Linked DNA regions of Anaerocolumna sp. AGMB13020. The protein of the gene in region 1 interacts with the protein of each later gene in a pairwise test. Links are inferred from orthologs where the notes say so. Each region holds a gene or a part of one and is shown in the gene's direction. Other genes may lie near its edges. The genes, in order: rlmB, tsaE and R2R35_RS21440.

What was found.
Region 2: the proteins of rlmB (region 1) and tsaE interact in binary tests that used the Escherichia coli proteins (3 or more experiments, as listed by UniProt). The link is inferred for Anaerocolumna sp. AGMB13020 from one-to-one orthologs.
Region 3: the proteins of rlmB (region 1) and R2R35_RS21440 interact in binary tests that used the Escherichia coli proteins (3 or more experiments, as listed by UniProt). The link is inferred for Anaerocolumna sp. AGMB13020 from one-to-one orthologs.

The regions. Positions count from the first base shown.
Region 1 is NZ_CP136910.1:3,979,715-3,986,418, forward strand. The notes cover bases 1,495-4,218. They hold rlmB (23S rRNA (guanosine(2251)-2'-O)-methyltransferase RlmB), read left to right. Parts: upstream 1,495-2,348; coding sequence 2,349-3,089; downstream 3,090-4,218. Other genes in these bases: cysS (cysteine--tRNA ligase), read left to right, coding at 1,495-1,756; R2R35_RS16495 (Mini-ribonuclease 3), read left to right, coding at 1,741-2,199; R2R35_RS16505 (EcsC family protein), read right to left, coding at 3,192-4,010. In the rest of the region: serine O-acetyltransferase EpsC, read left to right, coding at 1-141; more of cysS, read left to right, coding at 326-1,494; R2R35_RS16510 (CD3324 family protein), read left to right, coding at 4,327-4,596; RNA polymerase sporulation sigma factor SigH, read left to right, coding at 4,963-5,595; R2R35_RS16525 (GNAT family N-acetyltransferase), read left to right, coding at 6,679-6,704. UniProt on the Escherichia coli protein: Specifically methylates the ribose of guanosine 2251 in 23S rRNA.
Region 2 is NZ_CP136910.1:2,540,061-2,546,992, reverse strand. What follows is about bases 1,284-4,235. They hold tsaE (tRNA (adenosine(37)-N6)-threonylcarbamoyltransferase complex ATPase subunit type 1 TsaE), read left to right. Parts: upstream 1,284-2,521; coding sequence 2,522-2,950; downstream 2,951-4,235. Other genes in these bases: R2R35_RS10180 (hypothetical protein), read left to right, coding at 4,223-4,235; rimI (ribosomal protein S18-alanine N-acetyltransferase), read left to right, coding at 3,720-4,148; tsaB (tRNA (adenosine(37)-N6)-threonylcarbamoyltransferase complex dimerization subunit type 1 TsaB), read left to right, coding at 3,009-3,716; R2R35_RS10200 (ECF transporter S component), read left to right, coding at 1,495-2,115. Also shown: R2R35_RS10210 (LCP family protein), read left to right, coding at 1-501; R2R35_RS10205 (VanZ family protein), read left to right, coding at 651-1,160; more of R2R35_RS10180, read left to right, coding at 4,236-4,468; R2R35_RS10175 (ribonuclease Z), read left to right, coding at 4,760-5,674; tRNA (adenosine(37)-N6)-threonylcarbamoyltransferase complex transferase subunit TsaD, read left to right, coding at 5,777-6,799. UniProt on the Escherichia coli protein: Required for the formation of a threonylcarbamoyl group on adenosine at position 37 (t(6)A37) in tRNAs that read codons beginning with adenine.
Region 3 is NZ_CP136910.1:5,087,977-5,094,810, forward strand. The notes cover bases 3,321-6,174. They hold R2R35_RS21440 (NAD(P)H-hydrate dehydratase), read left to right. Parts: upstream 3,321-3,827; coding sequence 3,828-5,522; downstream 5,523-6,174. Other genes in these bases: R2R35_RS21430 (hypothetical protein), read left to right, coding at 3,321-3,400; acpS (holo-ACP synthase), read left to right, coding at 3,402-3,770; alr (alanine racemase), read left to right, coding at 5,488-6,174. Outside these bases: R2R35_RS21415 (ABC-F family ATP-binding cassette domain-containing protein), read right to left, coding at 1-830; R2R35_RS21420 (DUF1349 domain-containing protein), read left to right, coding at 1,173-1,754; R2R35_RS21425 (redox-sensing transcriptional repressor Rex), read left to right, coding at 2,065-2,739; more of R2R35_RS21430, read left to right, coding at 2,789-3,320; more of alr, read left to right, coding at 6,175-6,684. UniProt on the Escherichia coli protein: Bifunctional enzyme that catalyzes the epimerization of the S- and R-forms of NAD(P)HX and the dehydration of the S-form of NAD(P)HX at the expense of ADP, which is converted to AMP.

The DNA.
Region 1 (6,704 bases):
TTTATGGAACTCCTTAGCCTGAAATCAGAAAACATTAAATTAACAGAGGAGATCAAACAGCTCCAATTGAATTTTCAGCTGATGGAGGCACTTAATAACAGGCCTAAAGATGAAATATCCTTTGATAACAGTATGCTTTAAGAATTATTCGAAAGAGCTTTAGATAGATTATCAATAGTACTACAGGTAATGGAAGCACCCTGATTTATGGCCCTACAGCATCTGAAATTGGATGCTGAAGGTATTGTGAGCAGGTGTGATATAAATGAAGAAATACAAATATTATTATCCGGGAAGTGAATGGATATACAGAAAAGAGGTTATCATGAAAATCTATAATACCCTTACGAAGAAAAAAGAAGAATTTGTTCCTTTGGAAGAAGGCAAGGTGAAAATGTATGTCTGCGGTCCAACAGTGTACAATCTGATACACATAGGAAATGCCAGACCTATCATTATTTTTGACACGGTAAGACGTTATTTTGAGTATAAGGGCTATGAGGTGAATTTTGTATCAAACTACACAGATGTGGATGATAAAATAATAAAGAAAGCGATTGAAGAAGGGGTATCTGCTTCTGAAATATCCGAACGTTATATCTTAGAACTAAAAAAAGACGTGGAGAGACTGAATGTAGAACCGGCCACCTATAATCCCAAGGCCACAGAAGAAATTGAAGGGATGGTTGAGATGATTACCTCCCTTATTGAAAAAGGTCATGCATATGAAAAGAATGGTACGGTATATTTTCGTACCAGAAGTTTTGAGGAATATGGCAAGCTGTCCAAGAAAAACATTGATGATCTGGAAGCCGGTATCCGTATAGCTGTAAGCGAAGAGAAAGAAGATCCTATGGATTTCGTACTTTGGAAACCTAAAAAGGACGGAGAACCCTTCTGGGAATCTCCCTGGAGCCAGGGCAGACCCGGATGGCATATTGAATGCTCTGTGATGAGCAAGAGATATCTTGGGGAGCAGATTGATATTCATGCCGGCGGAGAGGATCTGGTATTTCCTCATCATGAAAATGAAATAGCTCAAAGTGAAGCCTGCAACGGCAAGGAGTTTGCAAAATACTGGATGCACAATGCCTTCTTAAATATTGATAATAAAAAAATGTCCAAATCAGCCGGAACTTTCTTTACCGTAAGAGAAATCACGGAGATTTACGATCCTCAGGTGCTTCGTTTCTTTATGCTGAGTGCCCATTACAGAAGTCCTATTAATTTCAGTCAGGAGCTTATGGAGTCTTCTAAGAATGCACTTGACAGAATACTTACGGCGGCAGCTAATCTTAAATATCTGATAGATAATGCAGGTAAGGTGGAAAGTGCAACGGTTGCAAGTGTCAGCGGAACTTCCCTGCAACAGGGAGAAGAAGAGCTGATTGCAGATATAGAAAAGCATCAGGAGAAATTTGAAGCGGCCATGGAGGACGATTTCAACACAGCTGATGCAGTAACAGCTGTATTTGAAATTGTAAGAATAGCAAATACCAATGCAAGTTCTGCGTCATCAATGTTATTTCTAAAGGCAGCACTTGATAAAATCACACAGCTCCTGAACGTACTTGGAATTAAAGCTTTAAAACAGGAAGAACTGCTGGCAGAAGAGATAGAGCAGTTGATTCAGGATCGTCAGGATGCCAGAAAAGAGAAGAATTTTGCAAGAGCGGATGAGATAAGAAACCTCCTGCTTGAGAAGGGTATTGTACTGGAAGATACAAGAGAAGGTGTAAGATGGAAAAGAGCGTAGACAATGGCTTGATCAGTATCTTAAAGGAGACTTTCTCGCTTCCGGATACGGATCTTAAGACGTATTCACCTTTAACCCTTGCATTTATCGGAGATGTAGTATACGATTTAATTATCAGGACACTGGTAGTAGAGCAGGGAAATGCTCCGGTGAACAAGCTTCATAAGAAGGTGAGCAGTATGGTTAAAGCTTCTGCCCAAATGGAGCTGTTTCATCGTGTTGAGGACATGCTTACAGAAGAGGAGCTGGTGGTGTACAAAAGAGGACGTAATGCCAAATCCTTTACCACTGCCAAAAATGCCAGTATAACAGAGTATCGTACTGCAACAGGCTTTGAGGCGCTGATTGGATATCTGTATCTGGACGACCGTCTTAACCGTGCCCTTGCTATTGTAAAGACAGGAATTGAAAGAGGAAGTGCAGAAGAGAGTGAAAAGGCATAATACTCTTAACCTGTAAAAGCTGATAGAGGTATGTGTCAGTTGAAAGGTCGGGTTAAAAGCATGACTTGAGCTGTTTATAGACATGAAGCGGTGGTTTATACTATCCCCTGAGTGTAGTTTAAATAAATATAAGAAAAGAAGAGGAATACATGAGATACGAGGAACTTACCATTGAAGGCCGTAATGCTGTAATAGAGGCATTTCGTGCCGGAAAAACCATCGACAGACTGTTTATATTAGATGGCTGTCAGGATGGCCCTATAAAGTCCATCTTAAGAGAAGCAAAAAAAGGTGACACAATTATAAACTATGTAAAAAAAGAAAGACTTGACCAGCTTTCAGAGACAGGAAAGCATCAGGGTGTCATCGCTTATGCTGCAGCTTATGAATATGCAGAGATTGAGGATATTCTAAATGCCGCCAAGGAAAAAGGTGAGCCTCCTTTTATAATCCTTCTGGATGGAATAGAAGATCCCCACAACTTAGGCGCAATTATCCGTACGGCTAATCAGGCAGGGGCTCATGGCATTATAATACCCAAGAGAAGGGCGGTAGGACTTACAGCCACAGTTGCCAAAACCTCAGCAGGTGCAATCAATTATACACCCGTAGCGAAAGTAACAAATCTGGTTGCCACCATAGAAGAATTAAAGGAACAGGGTCTCTGGTTCGTATGTGCTGATATGGAAGGTGAAGTAATGTACAAGCAGAATCTGAAAGGGCCAATTGGACTTGTTATCGGAAGTGAAGGAGAAGGAGTTGGAAGACTGGTAAAGGAAAAGTGTGATTACCTGGCGAAGATTCCAATGTTTGGAAATATTGATTCCCTAAATGCGTCTGTTGCTATGGGAGTTCTCTCTTATGAAATTGTAAGACAAAGAATGGCTTAAATGAATGAAAAATCTCCTGAAAGAGCTTTAGACGAGCTTTTTCAGGAGATTTTTCATTATAAGGCGGGGATTTAAGAGTAAAGAAAAAACGAGGAATATATTCTAGTCTGTTATGGTATTGGCATACTGTTCATTGATTTTTTTGAGCAGATAACGTTTCTTATATTTTATTTGACTGTATGCAGTTATTTTCTTGATATAACTATGATTGATTACGCCGCCTATTGCTCCTACAATAGGAGTTCCCTGAATGAATTTGGCGGTTAGGAGAGCCTCTGAGAAGCAGGAGGAGGCGGCTTTCATTTCCTTTTTTATATTAAGAGCAGGAACATTTCCATTCTCAATAGCATAAGCCAGTTGGTCGATACGCATATTTAATTCCCTTTGTTCTTTTCCTTTTAAGAGGGAGGCTTGAATTAAAAGCAGCAGATATGCTTTCTCTTCCTCTTTCTCATTGGTGAAACCATAACTTAAGGAGATTTCGTTTATTGATTTTATAATGAGGCCCAGAAATACCGGTATATCCGGAAGTCCGATGCCAAATAAACCAAGGACACTTCCCTCAACAGCAGAGAAAGCAGAATTAAAACGACTGGAATTAAGAGAAGGGTTATCCAGATCTTTGATATGTTTTTTTGTCAATTTCTTGTTCATGGCCTGGTTGTTGATGTCGTAATCCACCAGTATGCTGTTTTTGTTATAGGTCTTTTCAATAACATCAATTCCTTTTTCGTAGATCAGTTCAAAGGCTTTAAAAAAAGCTTTATCCAAAGTATTCTTTAAATTTGCGGGTATTTTATCCCGAACCTTATCAAGGAGAGGATTTATTTTCTGATTCAAATAGGTGTTGTCCTTACCTTGTAAGAATAGTTCTTCTTTTTTATTGATTTCTTTAATCTGCTCCTCTAATAAATGCTTCATAAGCTTATCCTTTCTTTTATTACGGTCTGGGTTTCTAGTAATCCATTATATGATAATAACGATAATATATAAATACTTTCTGTTAAATTCTAATATATTATTAATTTTTCTGTTTTATAAAAGAAAATGATAGTGGTTTAATAACTCAATTATATTCATTTGATCAAATAAAAGAATAAATAACTGGAAATTCTCCAAATCCTATGATATACTGGTAATTATTAATATAAAATACAAAAATCAAGGAGGTGGCTATACATGAAAAGCTTAGTATTTCGTAGCGTTGAGAGTAATGTAATAACGGAGGTAATGCTGATTGAATTACAAAAAAGGAGCAGATGTATTGCCGGACCAACTGTTAAAGGAAGTACAGCAATACGCTGAAGGATGCCTTGTATATATTCCGAAGCGAAGCAGCAAGGCACAATGGGGATGCATTAGTGGCACCCGTGAATGGATTGATAAGAGAAATGAAGAAATAACCTGTTTATTCAGACAGGGAGAACCGGTTAAGAATTTGTCGGAAGAATATCATCTGAGTGAAGATACCATCAGAAAAATTATATATAAGAGAAATCAGATATAATCATTCTTACCCTGGCTTACAAAGGAAAACTATGAGATAATACAGTTGACCGGTCGATTCCAACAGGAAAGGGGATGGTTATATTGAACAACAAATTAGAGGTGTTTAAACTCTAAGGAGTAGGAGAGGTATTGCTTAAGCAATTAGGCAGTACCTTTCTTTTCGTGTTAGAAGCAATTATAAGGTTTAATAGTTATATTACCAAGAAGCATAAAAGGAAGTTTAAAAGAAGTACAAAAAGAAGCATAAAAGGAAGGTATGCATCCAGCTTATCTGGTTGCTATTTCCTAAGGCCTGTGCTACACTGATTGTAAAATAGCAATCATTATAGACATTTTCAAACAGACCAGGGGAGGTTACGACAAAATGCCTGATAAGATATGGGATCAGTTGAGTGACGATGAAATCATTTCTATGATTCATGGCGGGGATTCCTATGCAATGGACTTTATGCTCACCAAATATAAAAGTCTGGTGAAAAACAAAGCAAAGGCTCTTTTTTTAATTGGCGGGGATAAAGAGGATTTAATACAGGAGGGCATGATAGGTCTCTATAAAGCTATCAGAGACTATGATACGGATAAAGACAGTACCTTTTACAGCTTTGCTGACCTTTGTATCTCGAGGCAGATTTACACCGCAATCAAAGCCTCCAATCGAAAGAAAAACATTCCTTTGAATACCTACGTCTCATTATACGCACCTGCTTACAGTGAGAATGCAGATCAGGACGAGAAAGAAACCCTGGCTGATATCATGAGTCAAAATAAAATTTCAAATCCTGAAGAATTAGTTATTGACAAAGAGAGTACAAGTATGTTAGAATATGAACTCGTAAGGCATTTAAGTCAGTTTGAAAAAACAGTTTTGGATTTATATTTGCATGATTATTCTTACCTTCAGATAGCAGACAAATTAAAGAAAGAACCAAAGTCAATTGATAATGCATTGCAGCGAATTCGTTTGAAGCTGAATACAGTTTTGAAGGATTTGTATTAAATAAATAACTGCCCCCGTAGCTCAGTCGGTAGAGCGTTACCTTGGTAAGGTAAAGGTCTCGAGTTCAAGTCTCGTCGGGAGCTCTCAAGAAAACCTGGTAAATTCAAGGGTTTGAACGGTTTTAAAAAGTTAAAAGGCATCCATTAACGGGTGCCTTTTTTATGCCTTGGTAACTGTTTGGTTTTGCTTATTTTATCTGATTCTTTTTGGCTGGAGCATAGATGTCATTGTGGTGCTTGTCTGAGTGTACCCCAGTTGAGCTGATACGATTCTAAGATCAACGTCTTCTGGTATAAGCATAGTACCAGTGTGCCTTGTTCTAAGCAATGGATATGAAGGATTTGAAGGATTCATCCTCAACGGTTGCATTATATTTGTGGATAATATCCTTAAAAATCTGATAAGGTGTGGATATATTCATTTACTTATCGTTTCGCCGGATAAAGATATAAATATATTCATTTGCTTGCCGTTTCGCGGGAGAAAGATATGGTTCGTATCCTGCTAGTTTTTACCTTCACAACTTTCCATTGATTGCCCAGTTTATTTGTGTTGATATTGACATTACAAGTATAGTGTGTAATCGTATATATAAACCACTGAATGTGCGAATGCATTGCAGGTGGTGTTTTTATTTGGATGGATATATAAAAATCCATATTTGGTAGAACTTGCCAATTCGTTAAGAATACCTGCGCCATGATTACTTAATGTAGCCATGACCTGCTCTGCAAATTTATTATCTATGAGTCTTCCTACGCATGAAGGAAGGCTTTTTATGTCGAGTTTTGAAATATAAATGAACAAAGCATGAAAAAAAATCATATATTTGAATAAAACAAGATTCGTTTGAGACTTTTCCATAATATCTTCAATAAGGTAATTGATTGGTTTGTTTATCTTACCTGAGTATTATGAAGGAATTGGACTGCTTACTTGGAATATTTATATCTCTTTTTTGGACATCTGAAAAAAATATTTTTTATCTAATCTGATATTATCTTACCATCTCTTAGAATAATAGTCTATTCATTTTTGGGGTATGCTTTATACTAAAGGTATACTAAAAGGGAGGTAAACAATATGTTGAGTATTGAACGTGCAGATGT
Region 2 (6,932 bases), 1.4 Mb from region 1 along the record:
ACGGAGGAGGAAATCCCCATAATAAATGATTACATAGCAGAGTTAAATCGTTTGCTGGGAGAAAAGAACGAGGCAGATTATCTGACAGCTCCCGGTGTACTGAAACTAAAGGGTAAACAAGCCTTAGGTTATGCCAGAAACCGTTATATAGGTACGGATTTTGAAAGAACGGCCAGGCAGAGAAGGGTATTGGAACAGGCCTTTGAGAAAGTAAAGAAGTTGAATTTAATGGAACTGAATAAATTACTGAATAAATTGCTTCCTGAGATAACCACGGATTTATCGGAGGGGGATATTTTCTCATTGATACTTTCTCTTCCGAAGTACGCCAGTTATGAGCTGAATCAGTGGAGCATACCGGTGGATAATTCCTATCAATTCATGCGTATACGGGGAATGGAGGTTATAACGCTTGATTTTAACCGTAACATCGAAGCGTTAAGAGACAAAATCTACGATGAGACAGCTTCTGTAACACAAGCCTATGCACCGGAAGAATAAGGGAGCAAGAGGTACACAGGTTGTTCTGCCGCAAGAACAGGCAACTTGATATAGAAAGAGTTTTGATATACCATAATTTATGAAATAAAAGTGACATCCTGCCGAAAATGTAATAGAATAATAGGAAGAAAATGAAAAGGCATATAGGAATGAAGAAAAATAAATTGTGGTTAACCTGGATACCGGCAATGTTGATAATGGTAATGATATTTATGTTTTCCATGGAAAACGGGAATCAATCCTCAGATCTGAGCGGTTCGTTGACGAAGTCCATGGTTGAGGCTGTAATTGATGCGATAGACCTGGAGCTGACACAGGTAAAAGAAGAAAATATTATAGAGCTTATACATACCCCCATAAGAAAGGCAGGACATCTGACAGAATACGCTTTGCTTGGAATTGCAGTAGCCTTCCCCTTATTGCGGAAACATGGGTTGAAAGGAAAGCATCTTTTTATTACAGGACTGTTAATCTGTACTTTTTATGCAGCTACGGATGAATTGCATCAGTTATTTGTTCCCGGAAGAGCCGGTATGGTTACGGATGTAATGATTGACGCAGTAGGGGCAGGGCTAGGAATCCTTCTGTTTCAGGGGATGCACAGCCTGAGATTAGCCTTCAAAAAATCTCAAAAAAATCCTATTGACAAAGTTGAATAATAGGACTATTATAAAGACACAAAAAAATAAGGAAATTCTTCGGGGCAGGGTTAAATTCCCGACCGGCGGTAAAGTCCGCGACCTGATATGCAGTTATACTGGTATCAGTTGATTTGGTGCAATTCCAAAACCGACAGTAAAGTCTGGATGTGAGAAGAAGCTGATTGCAGAATATGCATGATACTATGTATTTAGTGGCCCCGAATATTTATATTCGGGGCCTTATTTTTCTGCTTAAGAAGTTATTACTTCCTTGGAGAACGTGTGAAGAAACGAAGAAATCGTTATTCCGCACCGAACACCAGGAATTTCCTTTCCAAAAGGAGAGATTATTATGAAAATGTCGGAGAACAAAATGATGAGAGGAACCTATCAAAGAAAAAATATGTTTACTACAAAAGCAATGGTAACCGTGAGTTTATTATCGGCATTGTCCTATGTGCTGATGCTTTTGGAGTCTCCTCCCTTTATCGGATTTTTAAGACTGGAATTTAGTGATATCCCCGCATTGCTCGGAGCATTCTGGTTTGGACCGGCAGCTGGCGTGGTAATAGAACTGATAAAGAACCTTATAAAAGCCATAACCGCATCAAAGACTATGGGGATAGGGGAGCTGGCTAACTTTATTGTCAGTGTGGCTTATGTAGTACCTGCCGGGCTTCTGTTCCATAAGCTGAAAGGCAGATATAAATCATTTTTCATGTTTGGAACAGCCACCATAGTAATGACTGTTGTAGGTTTTCTTATGAACTATTTCGTTACTGTACCCATGTATGCCAGAATGTATGGCGGAATAGAGAATATCGTAGCAGCAGCAACTATGATACCTGGAATCAAGGATATGTTTACATTGATACTTCTTGGTATTACACCGTTTAATCTGGTAAAAGGAGTCTTTCTTGGAATAGTGGGTCAACTTACTTATGAAATGTTAAAGAAGAGAATACAGTTCTAAAATATGAAGTTCTTTTGCTGCTGGCTGATGTTAAGATCAGCTGTAAGACATGAAGTAAAGTCCTGTCTGATATTTAAGCACCAGCCTGGGTATACCACATAAAAGATATAATTGCCGGTTTTGTATGCATAGACTGAAACTTTCAGAATGTCTGCAGACCGGCATTTTTTATACACTTATATATTGGTAATTGGTCGCTTATCAAAGAGGTACTGGTTCTGAAACATTGTATTTACTGTGTTTTATATTTTAAGGTTGTAAACATAGATAATCAGCAGTACAATAAAAATATTGACTCATACCTGCAGGTAATTATATGATAGTAGCAAAGTGTGTATAATTAGATATCCAATAGTTTGAGGGCAGCAAACAACCGCAGAAAAAATATAAGGGACTGTGAGAATTTATGATAATAGAGACATATAACAGAGATGAAACCTATAACCTGGGAAAAAAGCTGGGTGAAGAAGCAGGTAAAGGAGAGGTTTATTGTTTATCCGGTGATCTTGGAACGGGAAAAACTGTTTTTACCCAGGGTTTTGCAAGAGGCCTTGGAATACTGGAACCGGTTAACAGCCCAACCTTTACGATCGTTTCTGAATACGAAGAGGGCAGGCTGCCGCTCTATCACTTTGATGTATATCGCATAGAGGATATTGAAGAAATGGAAGAGATAGGTTACGAGGATTATTTCTATGGAGAGGGTGTATGCCTGGTGGAGTGGGCAGAGCTGATTAAGGAATTGCTTCCTGATAATCCTGTCAGAATTAGGATAGAAAAGGATTCGGACAAAGGATTTGATTATCGCAGAATTACCGTGGAAAACCACTGGTAAGACAATTTTTCAATAATCTGATTAGAATGTGTGCCAGCGCACACAGATGGGAGCTGAAATGAAAATATTAGCCTTAGACAGTTCAGGACTTGTTGCTTCCGTAGCAGTAGTTACAGAGGAAAAAGTTCTTGGAGAATTTACAGTAAATAATAAAAAGACACATTCACAGACCTTACTGCCTATGGTGGATGAAGTGATAAAGATAGTAGATATGGAGTTGGAGGAGCTGGATGCCATTGCCGTAGCAGGGGGACCGGGTTCCTTTACCGGACTTCGAATCGGGGCCTCAACCGCCAAAGGGCTGGCGCTTGTATTAGATATACCTATAATCAATGTACCTACGGTGGATGCACTGGCGTATAATTTTTTTGGAACAGATAAGCTTATCTGTCCTATGATGGATGCCCGGAGAAACCAGGTATATACAGGGCTTTATCAATGGAGAAACGGAGACTTCACAGTGCTTCGTCCCCAATTTGCCGCTGAGGTGGAGGAACTGGCAGCTATATTGAATGAATATGATGATGAAATACTGTTTCTGGGAGATGGGGTAGAAGCGCAGTTGTCAAAGTTTGTTTCTTTGTTGAAGTCACCTTATACAGTAGCACCGATCCATCTTTCAAGGCAAAGGGCAGCAGCACTGGGCAGCCTGAGCGTGGAGTATTATAAAGCCGGACGTATTGAAAATGCAGACAGCTTTGAACCTGAGTATTTAAGAATGTCTCAGGCTGAAAGAGAGAGAGCAGAAAAACAAGAAGGGGTATAATCAATGCTGATTCGACATATGCAGGAAGAAGATATGGACCAGGTCTATGCAATAGAATGCAATTCTTTCTCAAGACCCTGGAGCAGAGATTCTTTTCTTCAATCACTTCGTAATCCCAGTAACCTTTACCTGGTGGTGGAAGAAGAAGGAAGAATACTCGGCTATTGCGGCTTGTGGGGAATTGTAGGTGAAGGAGAGATAACAAATGTCGCCGTTGACTCCGAATACAGGCACCGGGGGGTAGGGGAGGCGATGCTGCGGGAATTGCTCAGACAGGCAGGAGAGACAGGAATCGAGACCTTTACACTGGAAGTGAGAATCAGCAATATATCAGCAATTCACCTCTATCACAAGTTAGGCTTTCAGGATACCGCAATCAGAAAAAACTATTATGACGCACCAGTAGAGGATGCACTTATTATGTGGTTGTAATTCCCACTGTAAATTTTCTGGATTTCACGTTATAATAATAACAAGAAGGCGGACAAGTCGGCGGGAGGAAAGACATGGATAAAGTAAGGAAAGCACCGATAATCAGACATGACATGTTCTGTAATGTTTGTGGAAAGAAAATAGCGGTAGAAAAAGGTATAATGAAAGAAGATGTCTTTGAAGCTGCAAAAGAGTGGGGATACTTTTCCAAGTACGATTTGGAACTTCACAAATTCAATATGTGTGAAGATTGTTATGACAAATTCATTTCATCCTTTAAGATACCGATACAAAAGATTCATAAGAAAGAAGCTCTATAAAGAGAGGGACAGACATACCAGGGGACAGGCATAGCCGGGCTGGGTGTCTGTTTCTTTTTTTGTGATAGGATTAGGCATCCATAGGAGGGAAGGCGCAGCTTCTTGTTTTGGGATATAGTAATCCGGGTTATAATACAGGTAAGGAGTATTATCATAGAACAGGTCCGGCAGTAATATTTCCGTGGGCTTGATTCCTTAAAAAGGTTATGGTACTATTTAGGAAACACAGGCAGAAGGCTTCTGCCGATATTAAATAACTGTTTTATCAAAGCAGTAAAGCGAGGAAAATACATGTTAGATGTTTGCTTACTAGGAACCAGCGGAATGATGCCTTTGCCAAACAGATGGCTGACAGCATTAATGACCAGATACAATGGTTCCAGTCTACTGATAGACTGCGGTGAAGGAACCCAGATTGCAATAAAAGAAAAGGGGTGGAGTTTTCATCCCATCGATATTATATGTTTTACCCATTACCATGGAGATCATATCAGCGGTTTACCCGGGTTACTCCTTACAATGGGAAATGCAGACCGTACGGAACCCGTTACCATGATCGGGCCAAAGGGCTTGGAAAGAGTAGTAAGTGCCTTAAGAGTAATTGCACCGGAACTACCCTTTGAAATTAACTTTATTGAGATAAACGGGGCAGAAGAAGAATTCCGTATCAATGGATATGTGATACAGGCCTTCAAAGTTCATCACAATGTATTGTGTTATGGGTATAATGTGCAGATTGAACGTGGGGGCAGATTCTTTCTTGAGAAAGCAACCGAGAATAAGGTGCCTCAAAAATATTGGAACCGACTCCAAAAAGGAGAGACGGTAGAAGCAGAGGATAGGGTATTTACCCCTGAGATGGTATTAGGCCCGCCAAGAAAAGGAATCAAATTAACCTACTGTACCGATACCAGACCTATTTCTTCCATAAGTGAACATGCCACGGGGGCAGATCTGTTTATCTGTGAAGGAATGTATGGCGAGAAGGATAAGGAAAATAAAGCAGCGGAGCATAAGCATATGACCTTTTATGATGCTGCGAGACTTGCGAAAGCAGCCAATGTAAAGGAACTTTGGTTGACGCACTACAGTCCGTCTTTAATAAGACCCGAAGAATTTATGGCGGATACCAGAGCAATCTTTCCGGAAGCAAAGGCAGGAACGGATAAGAAAAGTATTACGCTGGAATTCGATCCGAACGAATAAAGGTAATAAGAGCTAAAAAACAGCGTGCGGAAATAGCGATGTATGTTTCAGGCAAAATGAATAACGTTGGAAAGGAATTGCTCTAAGAGCAATCTGTTAAAAATGGAAAAAGACATCTTAATTCTGGCTATTGAATCTTCCTGTGATGAAACAGCAGCAGCTGTAGTAAAGAACGGAAGAACGGTCTTATCAAATGTGATATCCTCACAGATAGCACTTCATACCCTATATGGAGGGGTTGTTCCGGAAATAGCTTCCAGAAAGCACATAGAAAAAATCAATCAGGTAGTGAAAGAAGCACTGAAAGAAGCAGAGGTGACGCTTGAGGACATAGATGCCATTGGCGTAACCTATGGACCCGGACTGGTCGGAGCCTTACTAGTAGGAGTAGCAGAAGCAAAGGCAATCAGCTATGCCGCTAAGAAACCCTTGGTAGGAGTACATCATATTGAAGGGCATGTTTCGGCTAATTTTATAGAACACCCGGATCTGGAGCCGCCGTTCTTATGTTTAATCGTATCAGGCGGGCATACACATCTTGTCATTGTAAAGGATTACGGAAAGTATGAAATCATTGGCAGGACACATGATGATGCAGCAGGTGAAGCTTTTGATAAAGTTGCCAGAGCCATAGGACTTGGTTATCCGGGGGGACCCAAAGTAGACAAGCTTGCAAAAGAAGGAAAGAAAGATGCAATTGCCTTCCCAAGAGCCAATATAGCAGATGCGCCATACGATTTTAGCTTTAGCGGAGTGAAGTCTGCAGTTCTTAACCACTTGAATTATTGTGAAATGAAAAAGGAAGAAATAAAGAAAGCAGATATTGCAGCGTCCTTCCAGGAAGCTGTGGTCGATGCTCTCGTTACAAAGACAATGGCAGCAGCGAAAGATTATAAGCTGAAAAAGGTAGCGCTTGCAGGCGGAGTAGCTTCAAACTCCTCCTTAAGAGAAGCTATGGGTAAAGCCTGTGAGAAGAGAGGCCTGAAGCTATATTATCCTTCACCGATATTATGTACTGATAATGCAGCAATGATTGGAGCTGCGGCTTATTACGAATATTTAAATGGTACAAGACATGGATTGGATTTGAATGCAGTGCCGAATCTTAAAATTGGACAGAGGTAGGTGTTATGGAGAAAGACAGTATTACCCCAGGCGATAAGGTCAGTGCCATAATATTAGCTGGTGGAAGTGGAAAACGGATGCAATCGGAGATTCCAAAGCAATACATGCGATTGGGAGAGCATCCGATTCTCTA
Region 3 (6,834 bases), 1.1 Mb from region 1 along the record:
TTGGCTATTACCTCTTCCTGATGTTTGATTTCTCTTTGCTGATTGAGATAATGTTTTAACATTGCATCCCGCAGCATGGCTTTTTTATCGGCATAAGCTGTGTAATTACCATCATAAGAGACGGCTTTACCCTGTTCCAACTCTACGACCTTTGTTACAACTTTATCAAGAAAATAACGATCATGGGCTATTACAACAACAGAACCCTGATAATTAACCAGAAAGTTTTCAAGCCAGGCAATAGACTCCATATCAAGATGATTGGTAGGCTCATCCAGAAGGATTAACTCGGGTTTGCTTAGGAGTAGTTTACCAAGAGCAACACGTGTCTTCTGACCGCCTGATAATGTAGTGACAGGTTTTGAGAATTCTTCTTCAGTAAAACCCAGTCCTTTTAAAATGCCAATAACTTCACTTTTATAAGCATAGCCATTTTTCAATTCAAATTCGTGATTTAATCTTGTATAGGCAGAAAGCATCTGCTCCAGTTCGGTTCCGGATGCCTCCTTCATGGATTCCTCCAGCTGGCGAACCTTGGTTTCTATATCAATAACATCCTGTTTGACGGTTAATATTTCATCATAAATGGAATTTTCAGAGGAGAGTCCCTGATGCTGTGCAAGATAACCAACACTGCAACCCTTTGCAAATATAATCTCTCCGTCGTCCGGTGCCAGTTCTCCCATAATAATCTTAAAAAGGGTGGATTTTCCTGCGCCGTTAATACCGATAACAGCGGCTTTTTCCCTTTCGTTTACATGGAAAGAAACATTGCTAAGAATCTGGTCTGTTCCAAAGCTTTTAGAAATATTTCTGCATGCTAAAATCATTTCAAATTACCTTTCTCTTTGGATTTCTATTTAGAATCATAAAGGAATGACTGTAAAAAGTCAAGTAATTGACATGTCCCAGCTAAGGTAAACCAAAGAGGATGACATATAAGAGAGAGATTATGGCTGATCTGTTGTTTTGATGGAGGTCTCAAGAAGAAACTCGGATTATGTACAAAGTTTTTGTTAAAGATTTACTTCCGTTATTAAGTGAGATAAATAACTTGAAAAAGTGCCTGTATCAATGATATCATGTAGAAAAAGTGCCTGTTACAGACTGCGGGAAGGTTGTAATTTACAGCGCAGATACTATTATAAGCCAATTAGGAAAGGGGTTTACACATGAGTAAGAAATTTTTCAAAGATTTTAAATGGTTAAATGAAAGCAGTATTCGATATACAAAAGAAGGAATTGTGATAAAAGCACCCGGGCAGAGTGATTTCTTCCGTGGGACAGGAGTATTTGTACGTGATAATGCGCCATTTTATTATACAGAAATTTTTGGGGATTTTGTATTTAGAGCCAAGGTATCTCATGCTTTTTTGGATACCTTTGATGCAGCAACGATAATGTTAATGGAGAATGACAGCATCTGGGCTAAGGCCTGCTTTGAGAAGACGGATTTTGACACCAATGCAGTTGTCAGTGTTGTAACAAATCCCTTGTCTGATGATGCAAACGGCTGTAATATAGAAGGAAATGAGGTTTGGCTTCAGGCAGCCAGGGTAGGAGATGCCTTTGCCTTTCACTATTCTTTGGATGGTATAAAATATGATATGATGCGTTATTTTATTCTGCCCGCCAGTCAGACAATCAAAGTTGGTTTGGTGGCACAAGCACCAATTGGAGAAGGCGGAGAACGTTATTTTGAGAATATATCGCTGGAGCACAGAACGGTTTTAAATATACGCGCCGGCAGATAAACCGAGGGAATTATTGGAAAATTCATATAGGAATCAGCATTTGACAAATAAATATCATTCACATATAATATCTTATTAGAAAGCTATATTCAGGAGTAAATTAAGTTAAATGAAGAATTTGTAGGATCCTTTCTGTAGAAATACCTGAATACCGTATTTTTACACAGGAAGAGTAAAAACAGTTTACTTAAAACATTCCTTTAAACATAAGAAAATCAAAAGCAGGTTAATGAATATATGCATATATCAGTTTTAATTTGCAATATTGAATTACCTGCTTTCAGTTATAAAAAATAAAGGAGGGTCAGAAGTGCAAGAGAAAGAAATTTCATTAGCCGTAATACAGCGCTTACCCAGATATTATCGTTACTTGGGAGAACTGCTGGAAAATGACGTGGTACGTATTTCATCTAAGGAGTTAAGCGAGAGGATGAAGGTTACTGCCTCCCAGATAAGGCAGGATTTGAACAATTTTGGTGGGTTCGGACAGCAGGGGTACGGATATAATGTTGAATATCTGTTTACTGAGATTGGAAAAATATTAGGACTTGACAGAAAGTACAATGTAATCATCATAGGAGCGGGTAATTTGGGACAGGCATTGGCAAACTATGGTGATTTTGAAAGAAGAGGATTTATGATTAAGGGTATCTTTGATGTTAACCCGCGATTGGAAGGAATATCAATCAGGGGAACTCAGATACAGATGATGGATGAACTGGAAGAATTTGTGAAGAGCAACAAGGTTCATATAGCCGCACTGACCATACCAAAGATAAAGGCACCACAGACTGCTAAAGAAATAGTGGCCTTAGGTATTAAAGCCATTTGGAATTTTGCGCCAGTAGATTTAAATCTCCCCTCCGATGTCATTGTAGAGAATGTACATCTGTTAGAAAGTCTTATGAGATTATCCTATACCCTAAAAGATTTGGAAGAGTCCCAAGGTATTACGGAAGAAGACATTTCATCCGATAATAATTAAAAAGGACACCAAAGCGAAAGCTTGCACCAGAAATGGGGTATAAGTATACATGAGAAAAAAGGAAGACATAAACTTTGAAAAAATCTTTAAGGGTAAGAAAATACCAATAGTAGTATTGGATGAACGCTGGCATCAGCTGTTTCCGGATTATGATAAACCTGTTCACATCAAAGCAATGGAAAATAAACTGGATGAGCTGATGAAACAGCAAGGCAAACTTACCAATGATTTAAAGGATTACAAGAAGATAAAGAATCAACTGATGGGTGAGATTATCACTCACATGGATGTCAATGACACAAAGCTGGGAAAAGCCAAAGAAAAGAAACTTGATCAGAACCAGAGACTGATAAGGGAAATTGGCGATAAAGTAAAAGACTCAGAGAATGAACTGGTTGATCTGCCTTATCAAATTAAGGCGGCTAACGAAGCTTTAATAATAGAAAGTTCACAAATCTGCTATAGACGGCTCAGTGAGAACACAGAGAAAATCAATGAGATTAATAAGTGGATTCAAAACATCCGAGAACAGCTGAAAATAAAAATCCTAGAGAAACAGGATATGGAAATGAAAAATGCAGATATCTATAATTACATGCATGATCTGCTGGGACCGGAACTATTGCAGGAACTGGATGAAGAGATAAAAAGGAATAAATAGCATGATTGTTGGTATCGGTACAGATTTAATTGAAATCGAAAGAGTCATGAAAGCCTGTGAGCGGGAACATTTCTGCAGGAGAATCTTTACTCCAAAAGAGTTAGAACTTGCTCAGACAGACAGAAGAAAGCTTGCCGGAAATTTTGCTGTAAAAGAAGCAGTTGTAAAAATGCTGGGTCTGGGTTTTCGAGGAATTCATCCTTCAGATATAGAAGTATTGCGGGATGAATACGGGAAACCTTTTGTGAATTTATTGAAAGGAGCCAAAGAGGCTGCCGATAAAATTGCATGTCAAAGGATACTGGTAACTATCACAAACACAAAGGAGTTCGCCAGTGCTTTTGCTGTTGGAGAAAGCATTAATTCGTAGTATTCAGAAAATACGTAGATAGGTATTCAGAAAGTCAAGTTTATAAAAGAGGTTTATATGAAATATCTGGTCAAGCGTAATGAGATGCAGGAAGTTGACAGGAAAACCACGGAAGAAATGGGGATACCTGCTATTGTTTTGATGGAGCGTGCTGCCTTAAAGGTAGCAGAAGTAATTGATGAACATATCATAACTTCAAGCTGTGAGAAAGATACAAAATTGAAAATACTTGCTTTATGCGGTACAGGGAATAATGGAGCTGATGGAATTGCGGCTGCCAGGATTCTAACCTGTAAAGGGTACAAAGCAGCAATATATGTGGTGGGTGACAGGAATAAGGCATCCGCCTTGTTTTTGCAGCAATTAGAAATTGCTGTGAATTTCGGTGTTGAAATAGTTAGCAATATTGATACCCCGGAATATACTATTGATGAAAACACGATTCTTATAGACGCCATCTTCGGCATCGGATTAAATAAAGATATTCAGGGTGAATATAAGAATATAATAGATAAAATAAACAGATTAAAAAAAGAGAAGGTATTTGCTGTTGATATACCATCAGGAATATCAGCCGATTCTGGATTTCCTTTAGGGGCAGCAGTGAAGGCAGACTATACAATAACCTTTGGATACCTTAAGTTAGGACTTGTACTTTTTCCCGGATGTGAATATGCAGGGGTTATAACAGTTGCGGATATTGGGTTTGCAGCACCTGAATACCTTAAGCTTCCATTCCATCACTATACCTTTAATAAGGAAGATTTAAATTTAATACCCAATAGGAAAGCCTATTCAAATAAAGGCAGTTATGGAAAGATCCTTGTTATAGCGGGTTCAGCAGATATGTCAGGGGCAGCTTATTTTTCTGCCAAGGCAGCATACCGTATGGGAGCCGGCTTAGTCAAGATATTGACCAATGAGAAAAACAGGACGATTTTGCAGACCATATTGCCGGAAGCTCTTATAAATACTTATTCTGACGGGGAACTTAACCTTAGGGATATGAATACTTTAAAAGAGGAGATCAAATGGGCGGATGTAGTAGTAATCGGACCTGGTATAGGGAGAAGTACGCAGGCAGAGCGTTTATTGCAGCTAGTCCTTGCGGAAGTAAAGGTGCCGATTGTTATTGATGGCGATGCCCTCTGGCTGCTTGGTCAAAAAGCAGCAAATTACATGAAAGAACAGGATTTTTCACCGGGAGCTTCACCTTTACCGCAAGCAGAAACAATGGAAGAACAGCAGGCGGCTGACAGAATTTCATTTCTTAAGCATCTTCTGCCTGACAGAACCATACTTACACCACATTTAAAGGAACTCAGCTATTTGCTTCATGTTCCCATAAAATGGATTCAGGAAAATCTTTTAAAGGCAGCCAGTCTATGTACTCTGGATAATAATATGGTATATGCTATAAAAGATGCCAGAACCATTGTGGCGGAAAAGAAAAGCAGATATATTAATTTGTCCGGTAATAACGGTATGGCTACTGGAGGTTCAGGAGATGTGTTAACCGGAATGATAGCGGGATTGTTAGGCCAAGGTCTGACAGAGGATAAAGCGGCAGCCCTTGGTGTATACATCCATGGTTTAGCCGGTGACCTTGCGGCGGAAGAATCTGGTCAGCACTCCTTAATGGCAGATGATATAATCAATCACATTTCAGCGGTAATAAAGTCATGCACTGTTACTGCGGATATGAATGGAGGAACCTATGACAGCAGGAAATATAGACCTGACATCAATTGAAGAATTTAATTCAAAATATTACAGAGCATCAGCGAATATTGATCTGGATGCAATCTGCAGCAATATAAATAATACAAGAAAAATATTACAGCCTGAAACAAAACTTATGGTAATATTAAAAGCTGACGGGTATGGCCATGGTGCGGTACCTATTGCGAAAGCACTTTCCGAGATGGCCGTAGACAGTTTTGGTATTGCAATTCTGGAAGAAGGAATTGAATTAAGGAAGGCAGGAATTGAAAAACCGCTACTGGTGTTGGGATATACCCCTAAGGGGCAATACAAAAAGCTGCTAGAACATGACATAACACAGACGATTTTTCAATACAGCACAGCAAAGGATTTGTCAGAAGAAGCACTAAGTCAAGGGAAAACAGCAAAGATTCACATTAAGATTGATACGGGAATGTCAAGGATAGGTTTTTTTGATGATGGACTTAGTATAGAGGAAATAAAGAAAATATCGGAACTTAAGGGAATAGAGATAGAAGGTATCTTTTCTCATTTTGCCTGTGCTGATGAAACGGATAAGACCTCTGCCAACAGGCAGTTAAGTAAATTTCTCGCCTTTGTGGAAGAACTAAAACAAGAGGGGATCAATATCCCCATCAGGCACATAGCAAATAGCGCTGGTATTATCGATATGCCGGAGGCTCAGTTAGACATGGTACGAAGTGGTATTTCTACCTACGGGCTTTATCCCTCAAATGAGGTAAAGAAAGACGTGCTGGAATTAAAGCCAGCAATGGAGATTAAATCACATGTAAGTTATGTAAAAGAAGTTGAAGCTGGAATAGGGGTTAGTTATGGAAGTACATATGTAACCTCTAAAAAAACAAAAATTGCTACGATTCCGGTAGGGTATGGAGATGGTTACCCCAGGCAGCTTTCATCTAAAGGGAGAGTACTGATTCATGGTATGTCTGCGCCTATCATAGGAAGAGTGTGTATGGATCAGTTCATGGTGGATGTAACAGATATTCCGGGTGTAGAACAAGGTGATTCCGTAACACTGGTTGGAAGAGATCGGGAGGAATTTATATCTGTTGAGGAAGTGGCAGATATGACATATTCCTTTAATTATGAATTTATTTGTAATGTAGGCAAGCGAATCCCGCGTATATATTATCGTAACAATAAATTATGGAACATAGGGATATAAGAGAAAATGATAAAGAGATAAATTAGAAAGATTGGATAAAAAGGCAAGATAAAAAGGCAAGATAAAAAGGCAAGATAAAAAGGCAAGATAAAAAGGCAAGATAAAAAGGCAAGATAAAAAGGCAAGATAAAAAGGCAAGATAAAAAGGCA